DNA from 3 places in the Arthrobacter sp. SLBN-122 genome. Region 2 is predicted to be linked to each of the others. Evidence: riboswitches for the same ligand, from Rfam matches in the RefSeq annotation. Region 2 holds a riboswitch; each other region holds the start of a gene.
The links. A riboswitch is a leader RNA that binds a small molecule or an ion and turns the genes downstream of it on or off. The one in region 2 is predicted to bind S-adenosylmethionine.
Positions count from the first base shown of each region.

Region 1 (6,090 bases), 3.2 Mb from region 2:
GGTCAGGGCAATGTAGCTGTTCGCGTCGAAGCGCTTCACGAGCTTGTTGCCCTGGTGGTCCAGGTAGCTTTCCACCTGGTAGCGGCCCCGGGCGGCCAGGATCTCGCCCTTCAGGGGCGACTCGGTCGCCTGCGGTGACCGGCCGAACCGGCCTTCCAGCTCGGCTGCGGAGCGGTACGTGATGTGGGCGATGCGCCGGGCAAGGGCCAGGCCGTCTTCCGGGCTGGGACCGCCGTAGTAGTCGCCGCCGTTGAAATTCGGATCCTGCCGGATGGCCAGCGTCTGGGCCTGCGCGAAGGCGATCTGCTCGGCTGTGCTTGCGGCCCCCACGGCGATGACGGCACAGCGCTGCACCCTCTCCGGGTAGGTCACGGCCCATTCCAGGGAACGGGCGCCGCCCATGGAGCCGCCCAGGACGGCAAACCAGCTCTTGATGCCCAACTGGTCTGCCAGCCGGGCCTCCGCCACCGTGCTGTCCCGCAGGGTGACGAGCGGGAAACGGGAGCCCCAGGGGGATCCGTCCGGGGCGGGCGACGACGGACCGGTGGACCCGTAGCAGCCGCCCACGATGTTGATGGACACCACGAAGAACCTGTCCGTGTCCACGGGCGCGCCGGGACCGGCCAGCTGTTCCCACCAGCCTTCTTCGTCCGTGTCGCCACGGGTCACGTGGGTGCTTCCGGTCAGGGCATGCTCGATCAGGACGGCATTGCTGCCGTCCGCGTTAAGCGTGCCCCAGGTTTCGTAGGCCAGCGTGACGTCCGGGAGGTAGCCGCCGGCTTCAAGTTCCAGTCCCCCGATGGAGGCGTAGCGGACGATTCCGTGTTCGGGAATGGTGGTTCGGGCGACGGTAACCGTCATGGCAAGACCTCTTCTACGCGCTTGCCCGCCGTCATTTGACCGGCAGGCCAGGTCCTCACCCGGGGCACCCCACCGCGGATGGAGGGTTGCCGGCCAGCAAGCCGGGGCTGTCACTGGCACTCATGACCTGGTTCGAGTGTACGAAACACCCCCCGTTCCAAGCCAAGAGTGTGACTGGTTGTGACTTTCCCGGCTTGCCGGCGGCACTCACTGCAGCCCCGGCTGTTGTCTTAGGCCGGGGCGCCCTTGGCTGCGCGGAAGCCCGCTTCCAGGTCGGCCAGGATGTCATCGATGTGTTCCAGGCCTACGGACAGCCGGACCAGTCCCGGGGTCACCCCTGCCACTGCCTGCTGCTCCGGCGAGAGCTGGCTGTGGGTGGTCGACGCCGGGTGGATGACCAGGGAGCGGACGTCGCCGATGTTCGCAACGTGGGAGTGCAGTTCAAGGGCGTCGACGAAGCGCTTGCCCGCCTCCGCCCCGCCGGCCAGGTTGAAAGCCACGACGGCGCCCGTCCCCTTGGGCCCGTACTTGCGGCCACGTTCGTACCAGGGGCTGGAGGGCAGCCCCGCGTAGGCGACGGATTCGACGTCGTCCCTTCCTTCCAGCCAGCGCGCCACTTCCGTGGCGTTGGCGACATGGCGCTCCACCCGCAGGCTCAGCGTCTCCAGGCCCTGGGAGATCAGGAAGGCGTTGAACGGGGACACGGCCGAGCCCAGATCGCGCAGCAGCTGGACGCGGGCCTTGAGGATGTAGGACAGGTTGGCTCCCAGCGCACCATCGGCGCCGAGGTCGCGTGCGTAGACCAGGCCGTTGTAGGTGGGGTCAGGGGTGTTGAAGCCTGGGAACCGTTCAGGATCCTTGCTGAAGTCGAATTTTCCGGAATCGACAATGACGCCGGCAATCGCCGTGCCGTGGCCGCCAAGGTATTTAGTGGCGGAATGGATCACGATGTCGGCGCCCCACTCGAGCGGACGGATCAGGTACGGGGTGGACAGGGTGTTGTCCACGATCAGCGGCACGCCTGCCTGGTGGGCCACCCCGGAGATGCCTTCGATATCCAGGACGTCCTGGCGGGGATTGGACACCACTTCGCCAAAGAAGAGCTTGGTGTTGGGCTGGACGGCGGCGCGCCACTGGTCCAGGTTGTCGGGATCGTCCACGAACGTGACCGAGATGCCGAACTTCTTCAGGGTGTGGGCGAACAGGTTGTACGTCCCGCCGTAAAGGCTGGGGCTGGCCACAATGTGGTCCCCGGCCTCCGCGATGTTCAGGACCGCGAAGGTTTCCGCTGCCTGCCCGGAACTCAGCAGCAAAGCGGCCAGGCCTCCCTCAAGGCTGGCGATCCGCTGTTCGACGGCGTCCTGGGTGGGGTTGCCGATCCGGGTGTAGATGGGTGCAAGTTCAGCCAGGGCAAAGCGGTTGGCTGCGCTTTCGGCACTGGGGAACACGAAGGACGTGGTCTGGTAAATCGGCAGCGCACGGGCTCCCGTGGCACTGTCCACTTCCTGGCCTGCATGGATCTGGCGGGTTTCGAAGGACCATCCGTTGGACATCCAAATCTCCTTTGACATGGGCCCGGCATGCGTGGAGCAGTACGGGCCGCGCTTGCTTCCGGCTGGTGCCGGACAGCCAGGTCCTCACCCGGGGCACCCCACCGCGGATGGAGGGTTGCCGGCCAGCGAACCGGGGCTTGGCGCTGGCGCTCATGACCTGCGCCCAGTCTAGGAACCGGGCGGCCACCGTGGACAGCATTGTGACGAACAAGGTCATCCGGTATGCCCCCGTACTGACGGCGGATTGGCGCGCGGCACCCAGCCCGGGGACGCCGCCGTCGTCCGGATTGCCCCCCATTCCCGGCACTTTCCACGGCCCGCGTTTCCAGTAAGGGTACCCTTAGCTGAGAGCCCGATCACAAAGTGCCAAGATGTTGCCATGCGCATGGATCACGTCTCTTACGCCTGTGAAACCGATGGCCTCGCGGCCACTACCGAACGTATTTCATCTGCCCTCGGCGTTGAGGCAGTGAAGGGCGGGGTCCACCCCCGGTTCGGAACCCGGAATATGATCATCCCGCTCGCCGGGCACAAGTACCTGGAAGTCGTGGAGGTCCTGGACCACCCGGCATCGGACAAGGCACCGTTCGGTCAGGCAGTCCGTGCCCGTTCCGCAGCCGGCGGCGGCTGGATGGGCTGGTGCGTCGAAGTGGACGACCTCGCCCCCTTTGAGGAACGCCTTGGCCGTGCTGCCGTGAACGGCAACCGCAAGTTCCCGGACGGCCGGGAGCTGGTCTGGAAGCAGATTGGCATCCTTGGCCTTATCGCCGACCCCCAGGTTCCGTACATGCTCAAGTGGGAAGGTGACCCGTCACTGCACCCGTCCAACGCCTACGCCAGCAACATCAAGATGAGCTGCCTGACCATCGCCGGTTCCGCCTCCCGCGTGACCGAGTGGCTGGGTGAGCCGGTGGAGAAGCCGCTTGAGGACGTTGCGGTTGAGTGGGTGGCCCCGCACGGAACGCCGGGAATCCTGTCGGTCACGTTCGAAACCGCCAACGGAGCAGTCACCATCTAAACGCTTCATCCCTCTTTCCCGGCACTCGCGGGATTTGGGTTTTCCGGGCCACTGTCCGGACCTGCTTCGGCCGCCATCAGGTGGTGACAACGGCGTCACTACCCGATGGCGGCCGAATTCATTTAACGTGGCTGCCAGGCGCGAACGGGATTCCTGCGGACCTTTGATTGTCAGTGCCTCGATGGATGATGTTCGTATGGAAATCAGCAGCGGTGGCGGGGTGGTCTTGGAGGGGGTTCATGCCTCTGTGGCCGCCCTGGATGCGCTGGCTGCTGAGGATACGTTCCTGGCTGCCGGTGTTGGTGTTGGGGCTGATGTTGATGTCTTGCAGCGGCGGTATGAGCTCCGGCTGACCCGGCTGGAGGTGGTGAAGCGGCTGGAGGCGCAGCTCGCCGCGGTCAAGGCCGTTGATGTTGCCGAGGCCGTTGAGATCCAGCACGCAATGCTTGCCCCCGACGCGCCCGTGCGTGAACGCACCTACGCGGAGATGTCAGCGGTGGAGGAGATCGCGGGTGTCCTGACCATCAGCTCCGGCGCTGCCGGGGCATTCGTGGAGCAGTCCCGCCGTGTCTGTGCCCTGCCGCCGGTGATGGACGCTTTGGCCGCCGGGGCCCTGTCCTGGCAGCACGCCAGGATTGTTGCCGACGAAACCGAAGGCCTCACCCCGGACGGCGCCGCCGCGTTAGTAGCCCACTTCTTCGACCCCGCTGCCCCCAAGCCGGCCCGCGGCGCCGCACCCGGCAAGCTGGTTCCGTCCCGGTTCCGGACGAAGATCCGCGCCTGGCGGGAGCGCCACCACCCCGAAAGCCTGCAGAAGCGCCACGCGAAGGGCGTCGCGGACCGGCGGATGGAATACAGCCCGGACCGCGACGGCATGGCCTGGATCTCGCTCCGCCTCCCCGGGCACACCGCCTGCGCCATCTGGAACCGCACCACCGCCACCGCCCGCGGCCTCCAAGGCCCCAACGAACCCCGCACCCTCACCCAACTCCGCCCCGACATCGCAGCATCCCTGCTCCTCGGGACAGGCCTGCTTCCCGGTCCAGAAAACACCGCCACCGCTGACACCGCCACCTTCTCCGGAAGCGGGCCGGGTACAGACAGCAGTTCCCCCACGGCAGGCACCACCGGGATAGCCCAGGTCCCCACTCCGCGGGCCGACGTCCTGGTCATGGTCCCGGTGTTCTCCCTCCTCGGCAGCACCGACGAACCCGCAGAACTGGACGGCCTGGGCCCCATCCCGGCCTCCCTGGCACGCAAGCTCGTCGCGGACGGGGCGGACTCGTTCTACCGGGTCCTGGTCGACCCTCGCGACGGGGCCCCCTTGGAGATCGGCCGCACCCGCTACCGACTCACGGAAACCGTCAAACAGTGGATCCGGATGCGGGACGGAAAATGCACCTTCCCCGGCTGCAACAACCGCACCCCGGACAACGACACCGACCACCTCACCGCCTGGGACCACGGCGGCACCACCGGCACCAGCAACCTGGCACAACTCTGCCCAAAACATCACCGGCTCAAGCACAACAGCCAGTGGAAACCGGATGCGGCGACCCCTCGTGAGCCACCGGGCTGGACCTCACCCACCGGCCGCCACTACAACCCTGAACACGACGACACCGAACCACCCCACTGGCCACCAGGGATATTGTCGCCGAATGAATCGACGGTTGCACCCGCCGCACCACCGGCGACGGGTACACCAGCGGCGCCAGCGTGGGCAGGGTGCGAGGTGGAGGAATCTGACGGCGACAACCTGCTGGATCCGGACGAACTGTCGCCGACGGATCCGCTATGGGACGACTTTTATGCGAAGCCCTTTGTGTTGCCGCCCGACCCGGAGGCGGACTGGCAGTTGGTGCTGTCGCTGATGTGAGGGCTGGAATTCGAAGCTGGCTGATACTCCTGCGTGGGATAGGTCCTGTGGCAACGGCAACGGCAACGGCGGGGCCTGGCCAAGGACTGTGCCTGAAAAATCAAGGACCGCCAAGCAGGCCGCAGCCGAACGTCCCCTCAGCCGTTCGCACCAGGATGAAGACCTTGGCTTCCACCGAAGGAGGTTCTGCGAGGATCTCGGCCCCACCCGCTGTCGTGCCTTGCCTGGTCATTCCGCTCACGTCGTCATGTGCAGCCGCTGGAGTCGGGCCACAGTCATAGTCGCGGCCGGCGAACTGCACTCGTGAAGGAATTTCCTTTGGCCAGAGAGCCCAGTCAGATGTTTGCTGATGGACGCTCCACAACTGCCCAAGAACCAGAAGTCCAGCCAGCACTGTGACCGCCACCAGCGACCATGCTGTCAACCGCGCCCCCAGGTTCATGGTGCACACGATCCATGAAAGCCAGTTGATGGTCAACAGGTTGTGAGCGCCAATAGGTTTCTTCGAAATCAGCCGTACGATCCCAGGCTTAGCCCCGATGCCCTCGGGCCCTAGCCCAGCCCCACGGCTTTGCCGAACAGGCTGAAGCCCACGAAGGCCACGATGTCCAGCAGGGCATGGGCGATGACGAGTGGCATGACCCGCCGGGTCCGGGTGTACAGCCAGGCGAAGACCACGCCCATCACGGCGTTGCCAAAGAACGGACCGAAGCCTTGGTACAGGTGGTAGCTGCCGCGCAGCAGGGAACTCACTGCAATGGCCAGCGGCGTGCTCCACC
Region 1 is NZ_VFMS01000001.1:3,440,482-3,446,571, reverse strand. Features, by position in the region: gene metX (homoserine O-acetyltransferase MetX) at 1-861, opposite strand, end outside; SAM riboswitch class IV at 874-989, opposite strand; gene FBY36_RS15805 (bifunctional o-acetylhomoserine/o-acetylserine sulfhydrylase) at 1,092-2,414, opposite strand; SAM riboswitch class IV at 2,458-2,572, opposite strand; gene FBY36_RS15800 (VOC family protein) at 2,794-3,432, shown strand; gene FBY36_RS15795 (HNH endonuclease signature motif containing protein) at 3,629-5,311, shown strand; gene FBY36_RS15790 (hypothetical protein) at 5,412-5,789, opposite strand; gene FBY36_RS15785 (CPBP family intramembrane glutamic endopeptidase) at 5,864-6,090, opposite strand, start outside.
Region 1: linked by a shared signal. The riboswitch ahead of FBY36_RS15805 (bifunctional o-acetylhomoserine/o-acetylserine sulfhydrylase) and the one ahead of FBY36_RS01075 (aminotransferase class V-fold PLP-dependent enzyme) in region 2 are both predicted to bind S-adenosylmethionine.

Region 2 (6,090 bases):
CCTGGTGATCCGGCCCGCCCCGCTGCATGCCGGCGTCGTGCACAGCTACGCGGACCATCGAATGGCCACGGCGGGTGCCATCCTGGGACTCGCGGTGGAGGGCGTCCAGGTGGAGGACATCGGCACCACCGCCAAGACCATGCCGGACTTCCCACAGCTGTGGGCCGGCATGCTGGCCCAGGAAGCGGGGTCCGCAGCCGGACCGGAAGGGCGCGTCAGTGGCGCGTAGCACTGGTTCCTGGGACGAATCGGACGTCCGCATCCGTCCCAGCAAGAAGGGTTCCCGGCCACGCACCAAGGACCGCCCCAGCCATGACGACGCCGTGACCGGACGCATCATCACGGTGGACCGGGGCCGGTACACCGCAGTGGTGGACGAGGACTCGGAGAACGAGCGCGTTGTCATTGCCGCGCGCGCCCGGGAACTGCGCCGCTCGCCAGTGGTTGCCGGCGATTTCGTGTCACTGGTGGGGGACGTGTCCGGAGCACCGGACACGCTGGCCCGGCTGGTGAAGATCCAGGACCGCCACACCCTCCTGCGCCGCAGCGCCGACGACACCGACCCCATTGAACGGGCGGTGGTGGCCAACGCGGACCAACTGGTGATCGTGGTGGCCGCGGCCAACCCGGAGCCCCGCACGGGATTCATAGACCGCGCACTGGTGGCCGCCTACGACGCAGGGATCGAGCCCATCCTGCTGGTCACCAAGGCCGACGTCAAAGACCCTGCGGAACTCCTTTCCAACTACACCCATCTGGACTTCCCGGTCATCATCAGCCGGACGGCCGATGCGCAGGCATCGGGCATCGACGCCCGGTCCGATGACGGCCTCTCGGCGCGGCTGGACAGCGCGGCGGTGGCTGCCCTCCGTGACCACCTGGACGGCAAGGTCACCGTGATGCTCGGGCACTCAGGAGTCGGAAAGTCCACCATGGTGAACGCGCTGACCGGCGCGGAGCGGGCCACCGGCGGAGTGAACGCCGTGACCGGACGCGGCCGCCACACGTCGTCGTCTGCCCTTGCCTTGCGGCTGGCGGATGCGCCGCCCGGCAGCTGGATCATCGACACCCCCGGCATCCGCTCCTTCGGCCTGGCGCACGTGGACCCGGACCGGATCCTGCGTTCCTTCCCGGACCTCTCCCCCGGCATCGAAAACTGCGAACGCGGCTGCAAGCACACGGCAGCCGCGGTGGACTGCGGCCTTGACGACTGGGTGGCGGGCGGACACGCAGGCCCCACCGGGGCTGCCCGGCTGGCGTCCCTGCGGCGGCTGCTGGGTGCGGATCCACGGATGGAAGCACAGGAAACCAAGGAGCTCGGCAGCGTCAACTGACGCGTTCTCCCGGCAGAACCGTTTGCAGACGGTAGTTTGGAACCATGATCCAACCCGCTTCGAGCTACAACGATGACCTGCGCCTGGCCCATGTCCTGGCCGACTCCGTGGATGACCAGACGATGAGCCGCTTCAAGGCCCTGGACCTCCACGTTGAGACCAAGCCGGACCTGACGCCGGTCACCGACGCGGACAAGGCCGCCGAGGAAGCCATCCGCGGCCAGCTCTCCCGTTCCCGCCCCCGCGACGCCGTCCTGGGCGAGGAGTTCGGGAGCACCGGCCACGGTTCGCGGCGCTGGATCATCGATCCCATTGACGGGACCAAGAACTTTGTCCGCGGCGTTCCGGTGTGGGCCACGCTGATCGCCCTCGTGGATGAGGGCGAGCCGGTGGTGGGTGTAGTCAGTGCCCCGGCCCTTGGTAAGCGCTGGTGGGCGGCGAAAGGCATGGGCGCGTACATGGGCAGATCCCTTGCCGCCGCCACCCGGCTCCGCGTCTCCGACGTGTCAAAGCTTTCCGACGCCTCTCTCTCGTACTCCAGCCTGGGCGGCTGGAAGGAACGCGGAAACCTTGACGAATTCCTTGGCCTGACCGAGGATGTCTGGCGGACCCGGGCCTACGGCGATTTTTGGTCGTACTGCATGGTGGCCGAAGGCTCGGTGGACATCGCCTGCGAACCGGAGCTGAACCTCTATGACATGGCCGCCCTGGTGCCGATCGTGGTAGAGGCCGGCGGCCGGTTCACGTCCCTGGAAGGCGAGGACGGCCCGTTCGGCGGAAACGCCCTGGCCACGAACTCAATCCTGCACTCGGAGGTCCTGCACCGCCTGAACCCGTACCTGGACGATCTGCTGTAACTGACGCCCTTTCCGCAAAAAAGCGAATAATGCGACGCCGGACACCTTCTTGGGGAGGTGCCCGGCGTCGTTTTTCGGCTGCACGTAACAAATGCCTTAACAATTGCCGCGGCTTCAATCCTGGCCGCCCCATGTCCTACGCTTTTAGGCAGGTCACGAGTGCCAGCGCAAAACCCCGGTTTGCTGGCCGGCAACCCTCCATTCGCGGTGGGGTGCCCCGGGTGACGACCAGGCCGGTCCGGAGCGGATGCGGCAAGCGCGGATTCCCCCAATGGCGGAGTCCTGTCATCAAGTGAGGTCTCTGTGACAACTGCCACCGTCTCCCCCCAGCCCGTCATTGCCGAAGCCAACGTCCCCGACGGACGCCACGCCGCAGCCGGCCGGCCGCTCGCTGCCGTCACCGGCGCCGAAATCCAGGCGCCCCTGATTTCAGGCGGACACGTCCGGTACGCCAACCTCGATTACGGCGCCTCAGCCCCGGCGTTGTCCGTGGTGTCGGCCTACCTGAACGAGATCCTCCCCTACTACGCGAGCGTCCACCGCGGGGCAGGATACGCATCCCAGATCAGCACCTCCGTGTATGAGAACGCCCGCAGCATCGTCAGGGATTTCGTCGGCGGCCGGGCGGACGATTCGGTCATTTTCACGCGCAACACCACAGATTCGCTGAACCTGCTGGCCGGTTGCCTGCCGGTAACCAATGGCCGGCACGACGGCGAAGTGCTCTACCTGGACATCGAACACCACGCGAACCTCCTGCCGTGGCAGGGCGTCCCGCACCGCAGCATCATCGCCGCCGACACCATCACCGGCACCCTGGAGGCCCTTCGGGCCGAACTTGCACAGGGCGGCGTCAGCCTGCTCGCGGTCACCGGCGCCTCCAACGTCACCGGCGAAATCCTGCCCATCCGGGCCCTGGCCGCGCTGGCCCATGACCACGGCGCACGGATCGTGGTGGACGCCGCCCAGCTCGCTCCCCACCGCCGCGTGGACATCAGCGCGGACGATGTCGACTACCTCGCCTTCTCCGGCCACAAGCTGTACGCGCCCTTCGGCGCCGGCGTCCTGGTGGGACGCCCGGACTGGCTGGACGCCGGCGTCCCGCACCTCGCGGGCGGCGGCGCGGTCAAGGAAGCCAGGCTCGACGGCGTCAGCTGGGCCACCGGGCCGGCGCGCCATGAGGGGGGCTCACCCAACGTCCTGGGAGCCGCCACACTGGCCCGCGCCACCCAGGTGATTGCAGGCTTGGACCAGGAACGCTGGCATGCCCACGAGTCCGCCATCCGTTCCTTCCTGGTGGAGGGCCTGCTGGGGATCGACGGTGTCACCGTCCACCAGATCTTCAAGGACACCAACCCCGAAACGGACACCATCGGCGTGGTCAACTTCTCCGTTGAGGGCTACGACGCCGGACTGGTGGCGGCCTACCTCTCGGCAGAGCATGGGGTGGGACTGCGGGACGGCCGATTCTGCGCCCATCCCCTGCTCAAGCGCCTGGGCCTGCCGTCCGGTTCCCTCCGCGCCAGCTTCGGTGTCGGTTCACGCCTGGAGGACGCCGAACGCCTGCTCGCCGGCATCCGCGCCCTGCGGAGCAACGGTCTGGGCTGGGATTACGTGGTGGACGCCGGCCGCTGGGTGCCCGCCAATGACACCCGCACCTACCCGCACTGGGCACCCAACACCCCGGGCACCGCCGGCGCCGCGCCCTGCATCGACGACTGACACCCCACCCAACCCCTGCCGCCTAGGCGATCGATCCGGCGGCCGGGAGGATGCGGTAAATTCGAAAGGTACCGCAGGATGCCAGGTGAAGGAGGCCACGCGTGGTTCGGGGTGGCCCCAAGCTTGATCACGGGCGGCGCAGGGAACTGGGGCAGAGCTTCCAGGACGGCGGCAGGCACTACCAGCGCGTCCGGCCCGGCTACCCGGAAGTGGTGGCCCGGTGGTTGGTGCCCGCCGATGCCCACGATGCCCTCGACGTAGGCGCCGGAACCGGAAAGTTCACTGCTTTGCTGCTGGACATGGGACTTCACGTCACGGCCGTGGACCCCTCCGCGGACATGCTCGCCCAGCTCACGGAACACTACCGGGCCGCCACGGCCGTGCCGGGGACTGCCGAGGCGACAGGCCTGCCCGACGCCCACTTCGACGTCGTCACCGTTGCCCAGGCGTGGCACTGGTGTGACGCCCTCGCGGCAAGCACCGAGCTGGCCCGCGTCCTGCGGCCGCACGGGACCCTGGCCCTGGTCTGGAACCAGCTGGACACCTCTGTTCCCTGGGTGCACCGGCTCTCCCGGATCATGCACGCAGGCGACGTCTACCGGCCGGGCCACAAACCCGTCGTCGGGCCCGAATTCCAGGGCCTCGAAGGGCACGTCACCCACTGGCAGGACACGATGACCACCACGGACCTCATGGAACTGACCAAGTCCCGCAGCTACTACCTCCGGGCCGGCGAGGCAACGCGCGCCAAGGTCCTGGCCAACCTGGACTGGTACCTGCACAAACACCTCGGCTACACCCCTGACCAGGAAATCGAGCTCCCCTACCTCGCTCTGGCCTGGCGGGCGGCCAAGGCATGACCTCGCATCCCATGCGGCGCACGCCGAGCCGGTAGGCTTGACCGTGTGAAGACCAGCGCGCCCTCCTCCTCGATCGAGGACTACGTCAAGGTCATTTATTCGTTCACGGAATGGCAGGACAAGCCCATCACGTCCACCCAGCTTGCGCAGCGGCTGGGGGTGGCCAATTCCTCGGTGTCCGAGATGGTCCGCAAGCTCAAGGACCAGGGCCTGGTGGACCACAAACCCTACAGCGCCGTCACGCTCACCGAGGACGGCCTGCGGCTGGCCCTGGCCATGGTCCGGCGCCACCGGTTGATCGAGACCTACCTTGTCCAGCGGCTCGGATACAGCTGGGACGAAGTCCATGATGAGGCAGAACAACTCGAACACGCAGTGTCGGACACGTTCATCGAACGGGTGGCCGCAAAGCTCGGCAATCCAAAGCGTGACCCGCACGGCGATCCCATCCCCACCGCCGACGGGAATGTGCTGATGCCGCGCGCGCACCTCCTCGCCGAACTGGACCAGGGCCATGCCGGCAGGATTACCAGGATCAGCGACGACAACCCGGAGCTGCTGCGTTACCTTGCCGGCCAGGACATCGACCTCGACGCCGATGTCGAGGTGGTGGGCCGCCGGCCCTTCGGCGGCGCCCTGGTGGTGCGGATCGGCGCTTCGGGCGGCGTCCGCGAGTTCGACCTCGCTGACGAGATCGCCTCCGCGCTGTGGGTCTCCAGCGACGCCCCGCACGCCGGCTGCACCCTGGACGGTCCCTGACGTGGCGATGCCCACCGGGCGCGCCTGGCTGGCTGTGGCCGTCGGCGGGCTGGCCGGCAGTGAGCTGCGCTACGGGCTGGGGCTGGCGTTTCCGGACGTGCCCGGCTCGGTCCCGTGGGCCACGCTGGCCATCAACATCAGCGGCAGTTTCGCCCTCGCGGCGCTGACCACCATCTGGATGGCACGCCCGCATACGGCGTTCTGGCTGCGGGCCGGGATAGGGCCGGGCCTGCTGGGCTCCTTCACCACGTTTTCAGCGGTGGTTTTCGCCTCGGACCAGTTGGCCCGCGCAGGTGCACACCCGGTATGGATCCTGTATCTGGGATTGTCACTGGGGCTCGGTCTGGCGGCCGCCGGCCTGGGTTGGCGTTCCGGAAGGCTGATAGCCCGGAACCTCGGACTGCAATGATCACGGCAGCCCTGGTGGGAGTCTTTGGCGTGGCTGGCGCACTCCTGCGGTTCGCAATCGACAGCTGGTTCGCGCACCACAGCAGCATCCGCAGCGTCCGCAGGGATGGCCACGCGGCACTGCACTGGCCCTGGGCCACGCTGGTGGTC
Region 2 is NZ_VFMS01000001.1:228,224-234,313, forward strand. Features, by position in the region: gene aroA (3-phosphoshikimate 1-carboxyvinyltransferase) at 1-229, shown strand, start outside; gene rsgA (ribosome small subunit-dependent GTPase A) at 219-1,334, shown strand; gene hisN (histidinol-phosphatase) at 1,379-2,191, shown strand; SAM riboswitch class IV at 2,343-2,456, shown strand; gene FBY36_RS01075 (aminotransferase class V-fold PLP-dependent enzyme) at 2,495-3,913, shown strand; gene FBY36_RS01080 (class I SAM-dependent methyltransferase) at 4,015-4,773, shown strand; gene FBY36_RS01085 (metal-dependent transcriptional regulator) at 4,819-5,532, shown strand; gene FBY36_RS01090 (fluoride efflux transporter FluC) at 5,540-5,941, shown strand; gene FBY36_RS01095 (fluoride efflux transporter FluC) at 5,938-6,090, shown strand, end outside.

Region 3 (6,090 bases), 1.3 Mb from region 2:
TGTTCTCAAATACGTTTATGCAGACGATCGGAACCTATACGTTGAACGGTTCCAACGGCTTTTTCTTCGCCTTGACGCAAATCTATGTTCTGGCAGCCCAGGGTTGCCTGCCGTTCTCGGCAGCGCTGATTTCAGCGGCCCTGGTAATGCGTTATCTCGCCTTGGTTTCACTTCCTTCAGAGCAGCAGACGACGAAGCCCACACTTTAGGTTCCAGCGGGCTCATAGCCACACCGGCGAAATCTGTGGCACCTGCGGGGGTGGCGTGCCATACTCGGCGCGTGACGCCGTCGTATTCCTTTAATGCCGAACTGTGGCTGTACCCGGGCGAAGCCGGCTGGCACTTCGTGACCCTGCCGGCAGAGGTGGCGGATGACGTCCGCGCTCTAACGGCAGGGGCAAGCAAGGCGTTCGGCTCCGTCAAAGTCCAGGCCAAGGTGGACGGCCATGCGTGGCAGACGTCGCTGTTCCGCGACAGCAAAAGCGCGTCGTACCTGCTGCCCGTCAAGAAGGAAGTCAGGGACAAGGCGCACCTCAAGGACGGTGACAGCGTGCAGGTCCAGCTGGAAGTCCGGACGGACCATTCCCCGCCCGGCTAGATCTGTTTCAGGGCCTGTTCCAGGTCGCCGATCAGGTCGTCAACATCCTCAAGGCCCACGGAAAGCCGGACCACACCGTCAGTGAGGCCAATGGCGGCACGTCCCTCCGGCCCCATGGCGCGGTGGGTGGTGGTGGCGGGGTGCGTGATCAGGGACTTGGAATCGCCGAGGTTGTTGGAGATGTCGATGATCCGCAGCCCGTCCAGCAGGGCGAAGGCCGCTTCCTTGCCGGAGCGTCCGCCGGTGGAGGCGAGCTCAAGGGTGAGGACGGTACCGCCGGCGCTCATCTGCCTTGCGGCCAGCTCATACTGAGGGTGGGATTTGAGCAGCGGATACTTCACCCAGCTCACGGCGGGCTGTTCCTCCAGCCACTCCGCGAGCCGCAGGGCGGTGGCAGAGGAATGGCTTACCCGCAGGCTCATGGTCTCCAGGCCCTTGGTGAGGACCCAGGCGTTGAACGCAGAGAGTGCCGGCCCGGTGTGGCGCATCAGCTGCTTCACCGGGCCGTCGATGAACTCCTTGGTGCCCAGGATGGCGCCGCCCATCACCCTGCCCTGGCCGTCGATGTGCTTGGTTCCCGAGTAGACGATCACGTCCGCGCCCAGGTCGCCGCAGCGCTGCAGCAGGGGAGTGGCAAAGACGTTGTCCGCCACCACGGTGGCCCCGGCGGCGTGCGCAAGCTCGCTGACCGCGGCGATGTCCACGATCTCCTGCATGGGGTTGGACGGGGATTCGAAGAAGACGGCGGTAGTGGGCTGGGAGAGGGCCTCGCGCCACTGGTCCAGGTCCGGACCATCCACGAAGACGGTCTCCACGCCCCACCGCGGGAGGATCTCGTTCAGGATCACAAAGCAGGACCCGAAGAGCGAACGGGCGGCCACCACCCGGTCCCCGGCAGCCAGCAGGGCACCCAGGGCGGTGAACACTGCGGACATGCCCGACGCCGTCGCAAAGCACGCTTCGGTCCCTTCCAGCAGCCTGAGCCGCTCCTGGAAAGTAGCCACGGACGGGTTGCCGTAGCGGGAGTAGACAAAGCGCTCGTCTTCGCCGGTGAAGGCCCGTTCAGCTGCTGCAGCGGATTCGTAGACGAAGCCGGAGTTCAGGAAGATGGCCTCGGACGTTTCCTGGAAGTTGGTGCGGTCCAGCCCGCCGCGGACAGCCTGGGTGTCAGGGCTCCATCCCGGGGCGTCTTGATTGAAGCTCACTTAGTTCTTTCCGAGGTTGGTGGGCAGGCCGCGGTTCTTCCAGCCGTTGACGGTGCGCTCACCGTAGCGGTCCGGCTCGCCTTCAAAGCCCTCCAGCACGTTGTAGGAGGTGAAGCCGGCCTGCGTGGCGGCGGTGGCAGCGGCAACCGAACGGGCGCCGGACCGGCACAGGAACACCAGTTCAGCGGAGGGGTCCTCCGGCGCCTGCTCCTTGAGGTCCTTCACGAAGTCCGGGTTGGGGATGCCGCCGGGGAAGGTCCACTGGATGAAGAGGGGATCGTTGTCCGTGGCCTTGGTGTCCGGGATGCCGATGTGGGCCCATTCGCCCTCGGTGCGGACGTCCACCAGGATGGCTCCCTGCTCCAGCTTTGCCCATGCTTCCTGGGGCGTGAGATCTCCCGCGTAGCTCATGCGTGGCCCTCGCCGTCGAACTCGCCCTCAAATTCTGCGTCCAGCTGATCCACTGCGGTGGCCACCGCTGCGTCGGCGGAGGCGATGGCTGCCGGAAGGACCACTGCCTGCGCCACGATGACACTGCTGCCGTTGAAGGTGGCTGCCGGGCTGCCGTGCAGGACGTAACCGTCAGCCAGCGCAGCCGAGATCCGTTCGCAGAATGAGCGGTCGTCCGGCCCTGTGATCAGGCGGTAGGACAATTTTTCGTCAGGGGCGGGTGCGTCGGACACGACGGATCTCCTTCTTTCACGCTTGCAGCTCGAATCGGTCGATATGCCGAGTATTCACCTGAGGCACCCCGCCGCGAAAGGGAGGGTTGCCGACCGGCCAGTCAGGGCTTCACACCGGTACTCATTACTCCCCAAAAACGTAACACCTGCCGCGCCGGGCCGCACGGCCGCCGTCGTCATGTTCCGTAATTGAGCTGCGGCGAGGGAAGTTGCAGCGCCCGGGGACGGTCCGACGCCGGACATCACCGCAGGTGGGCGGCCTGCCGCGCGCTGTCAGCAGCCGCCGGGCCGATAAAGTTCTTACCGGGGCGCCGCCGGCGTCATCAGGGCAATGAGTACCGGGGGACTTCTCACCATGCGTGCAGTCACATCGCACCACCACGCCGCAACCCGCCGGAACCATCGGCACCCGATCTGCGCGTTTCTGGCTGCGGCCCTCATTGGGCTCATGGTCCTGCTGGCCGCTGCTCCGTCGCATGCGGCGGAGGCTGCTCCGGAGAAGGGAAAGCCCTGGCTTGGTGCCGTGCTCGAATGGGGCGAGGACACCGCCGCAGGCTTCAGCGGCAGGCTGGGCGCCCGCCCGGCCGTCTTCGGCCATGACATCACCATTCCGTACCGCGATTCGGAACGGAATGACATCGATGGCTTCCTTCAGCAGGCCGGAGCCGAAGGCACCCACGCCCTGCTCACGGTAAAGCCATCGGTGCCGCTGGACCAGCTCGGCGCTCCGGAGGCGGAAGCGTTCGCCAAGCAGGTGCGCGGCCTCGCCGCCGGCTTCAAGGGGCAGCTGCTGATCCGGTTTGCCCCGGACATGAACTCAAGCTGGGTGTCCTGGGGCCAGCAACCTGCCGCCTACCGTGAGGCCTTCCAGGCGGTTGCGGCAGCGTTCAGGCAGTACGACGGCGGCCCGGCCGCCATGGTGTGGGCGCCCTACCTGGGCAAGGACTACCCCTTCGACCGCAACCGCGATGCGCCGCAGCCGGGAAGTGAAGGCTTTTCCCTCCTGGACACGAACAGTGACGGGGCCTGGGACGGAAGCGACAGCGCCTACGCGCCGTACTACCCGGGCGATGACGCCGTGGACTGGGTGGGGCTGGCTGCTTATCACGATGACACCGCCGGAGGTGCCGCCGCCAACACCCTGCCCCGGGCCGGCGAACTCCAGGAGATGCTGACGGATTCCGGCAACGAAAACTTCTACGGCACCTACTCGGAGGGGCACAGGAAGCCCTTCCTGCTCCAGACCGCGGCTTTCTACAGCCCGGCCTCGGGCGGGCCGTCCGAGGCGGAGATCAAAGCCGGTTGGTGGGACCAGGTGGTAACAACTGCCACCTCCTCCGGTTTTGCCGGGACTGCCGCCGTGGTCTGGGACGAGCGCACCAGCACCAGGGATACCGGCGTGGCAAGCATCAGTTGGCTGCTCACCGGCCAGCCGGAGATCGCCAAAGCGGCCCTGGAGAGACTGAAGGCAGCACCAATCGCCACCGGTCCCGTCTCCGACGTGGCCTCAGGAAGCACGTACGTCAGGGCCAACACACTCCCGGGGGCCGCCGCCTGGTCTGTCGCTGCCGCCATGGTGATCCTCCTGGCGGCCCTGTGGCAGGTTCCCCGCCGGATCAACGCTGCCACGGCCTGGAGCTACCGGGATCCCTCCACCCGGGATTCGCGCGTGGATCTGCTGCGCGGAGTGGCCATCGTCTTCGTGGTGGTGAACCACCTGGGCATGGCCTCGCTGTTCCAGCTGGTCACCCAGGAGGCCGTGGGCTTTGTGTCCGGCGCCGAACTGTTTGTCCTGTTCTCCGGCCTGGTGGTGGGCATGGTGTACGGGCCCAGGGCCAAGGAGGACTTCGGACGGGTAGTGGACCTCACCACGCGCCGCGCCGGCAAGCTCTACCTGACGGCACTGGCTGTTCTGATCGGCGTCTTCCTCCTGTCCCTGCTCCCGTTCTTCCATACCGAGGCCCTGACCACATTCGTTGACCAGGGAACCGGTGGAGCCGGGCATACCGGATCCGGCCGGACCTACGACCTGTACGCCGGCATGTCATCGCTGTTCCAGTTCCCCGTCCCGCCCCAAGTGCTCCCGGCCATCGTGCTGCTGCAGTTCGGGCCCTGGCAGTTCAATGTCATGGGGCTCTATGTGGTGCTTTTGCTGGCCAGCCCGCTGATCCTCGCGGCGCTGAACCGCGGCAAGGCCATTTGGGTGCTGGTTGCGACGCTCGGCGTATATGCGGCGGGGGCTGTGACAAGGTTGCGGATCCTGCCCTCGCAGTTCGAGGACTCCTTCCCGCTGCTGGTGTGGCAGGTGCTGTTCGTGCTCGGGCTGGTTGCGGGTTACCACCGGCGCCGCATCACGGCGTGGCTGTCCACGCACGCCGTGATAGTGGTGGCCTGCACCGCGGCCGCGTTCGCACTGGCCTTCCTGTCCTGGGGCAACCCGTACCTGGCCAACAGCTACGATGTCCGCCTGGCGCTCCTGCCGGACGCCTCCTACCGGGCCATGTACGACGCCTTCTTCTCCCGCACATACCTGGCCCCGGGCCGCCTGCTCAACGTCCTGGTCCTGGTGGTGGCGTCCTACGCGTTCCTCAGCGCCTACTGGAAACCGGTGGAGCGGCTCCTGGGCTGGTTCCTGGTTCCGCTGGGCCGGGCCACGCTTTACGTGTTCATCATGCACGTGGTGCTGATCGCCGTCGTGGCCAATATTCCGGCGCTGCAGCAGCAAAGCATCTTCCTGAACACCGCCGCCTACGCCGTGGTCCTGGCGCTGCTCTGGATGATGGTCCGCACCAGGTTCCTGTTCCGGATCATCCCTACCTAGCGCCGGCCCAGCCCGGGCTGCCGCCCTGTTGCCAGCCAGGGCGGGCATGAAAAATGCTGCGGCACGGTGTGCCACAGCATTTAATCAGGTACCACTGGTTGTCCGGTGGCCTTGTGCTAAAACCGGGAGGGCTCAGACCAGTCCGGGGTAGCTGGTAAGGATGTAGTCCGCAGCGGCAGGACCCTTCATGCGAAGGCCGTTGCGGCGGGGCGAAATCCGGTGCTTCATGGCTGACCAGAAGCTGTCCTCGGTGCCGGGCGACTGCTGGTTGATGAAGCACCAGCTGGTGTACAGCCCGTAGAGGCGGTCACGGTCCAGGCTGGAACCTGAGGCGTGGTCGGGGTAGGTGGCTTCGTTGAGAAAGAGATCGAACTGCGAATGTGCCATGATGGCTCCCCTTCGCTAAGTGCTCGGCGCCGCCGTTCGGCTACAGCAGCAAAACCAATGTCCTGCACGTGGCCATCGGATTTATAGGTTGAGTCCCCCTGAAATGCAGTGGGCCTCAGCGTTGTCAGCGCCTGTCTACGCTGTAGACTGTACTAGTAGACTACAAGTGATGCAACCGTCTCGATTTATTCGGGACACCACCCCCACAGCTAGGACAATGCCATGGATGCCCCGCGTGCTTCAGGCCGCACACCTGTCAAGGCAAGGTTGAGCAGGGAAACCGTGCTGGCCAAGGCCCTCGAGCTGGTTGATGCAGAAGGGCTCGACGCGTTGACCATGCGGCGCCTGGGGCAGGAGCTTGGCCGGGACCCCATGAGCCTCTACCGCTATGCCGAG
Region 3 is NZ_VFMS01000001.1:1,544,181-1,550,270, reverse strand. Features, by position in the region: gene FBY36_RS07310 (hypothetical protein) at 1-209, shown strand, start outside; gene FBY36_RS07305 (DUF1905 domain-containing protein) at 281-598, shown strand; gene FBY36_RS07300 (O-succinylhomoserine sulfhydrylase) at 595-1,803, opposite strand; gene FBY36_RS07295 (rhodanese-like domain-containing protein) at 1,804-2,214, opposite strand; gene FBY36_RS07290 (DUF1737 domain-containing protein) at 2,211-2,486, opposite strand; SAM riboswitch class IV at 2,500-2,615, opposite strand; gene opgC (OpgC domain-containing protein) at 2,842-5,307, shown strand; gene FBY36_RS07280 (hypothetical protein) at 5,440-5,694, opposite strand; gene FBY36_RS07275 (TetR/AcrR family transcriptional regulator C-terminal domain-containing protein) at 5,917-6,090, shown strand, end outside.
Region 3: linked by a shared signal. The riboswitch ahead of FBY36_RS07290 (DUF1737 domain-containing protein) and the one ahead of FBY36_RS01075 (aminotransferase class V-fold PLP-dependent enzyme) in region 2 are both predicted to bind S-adenosylmethionine.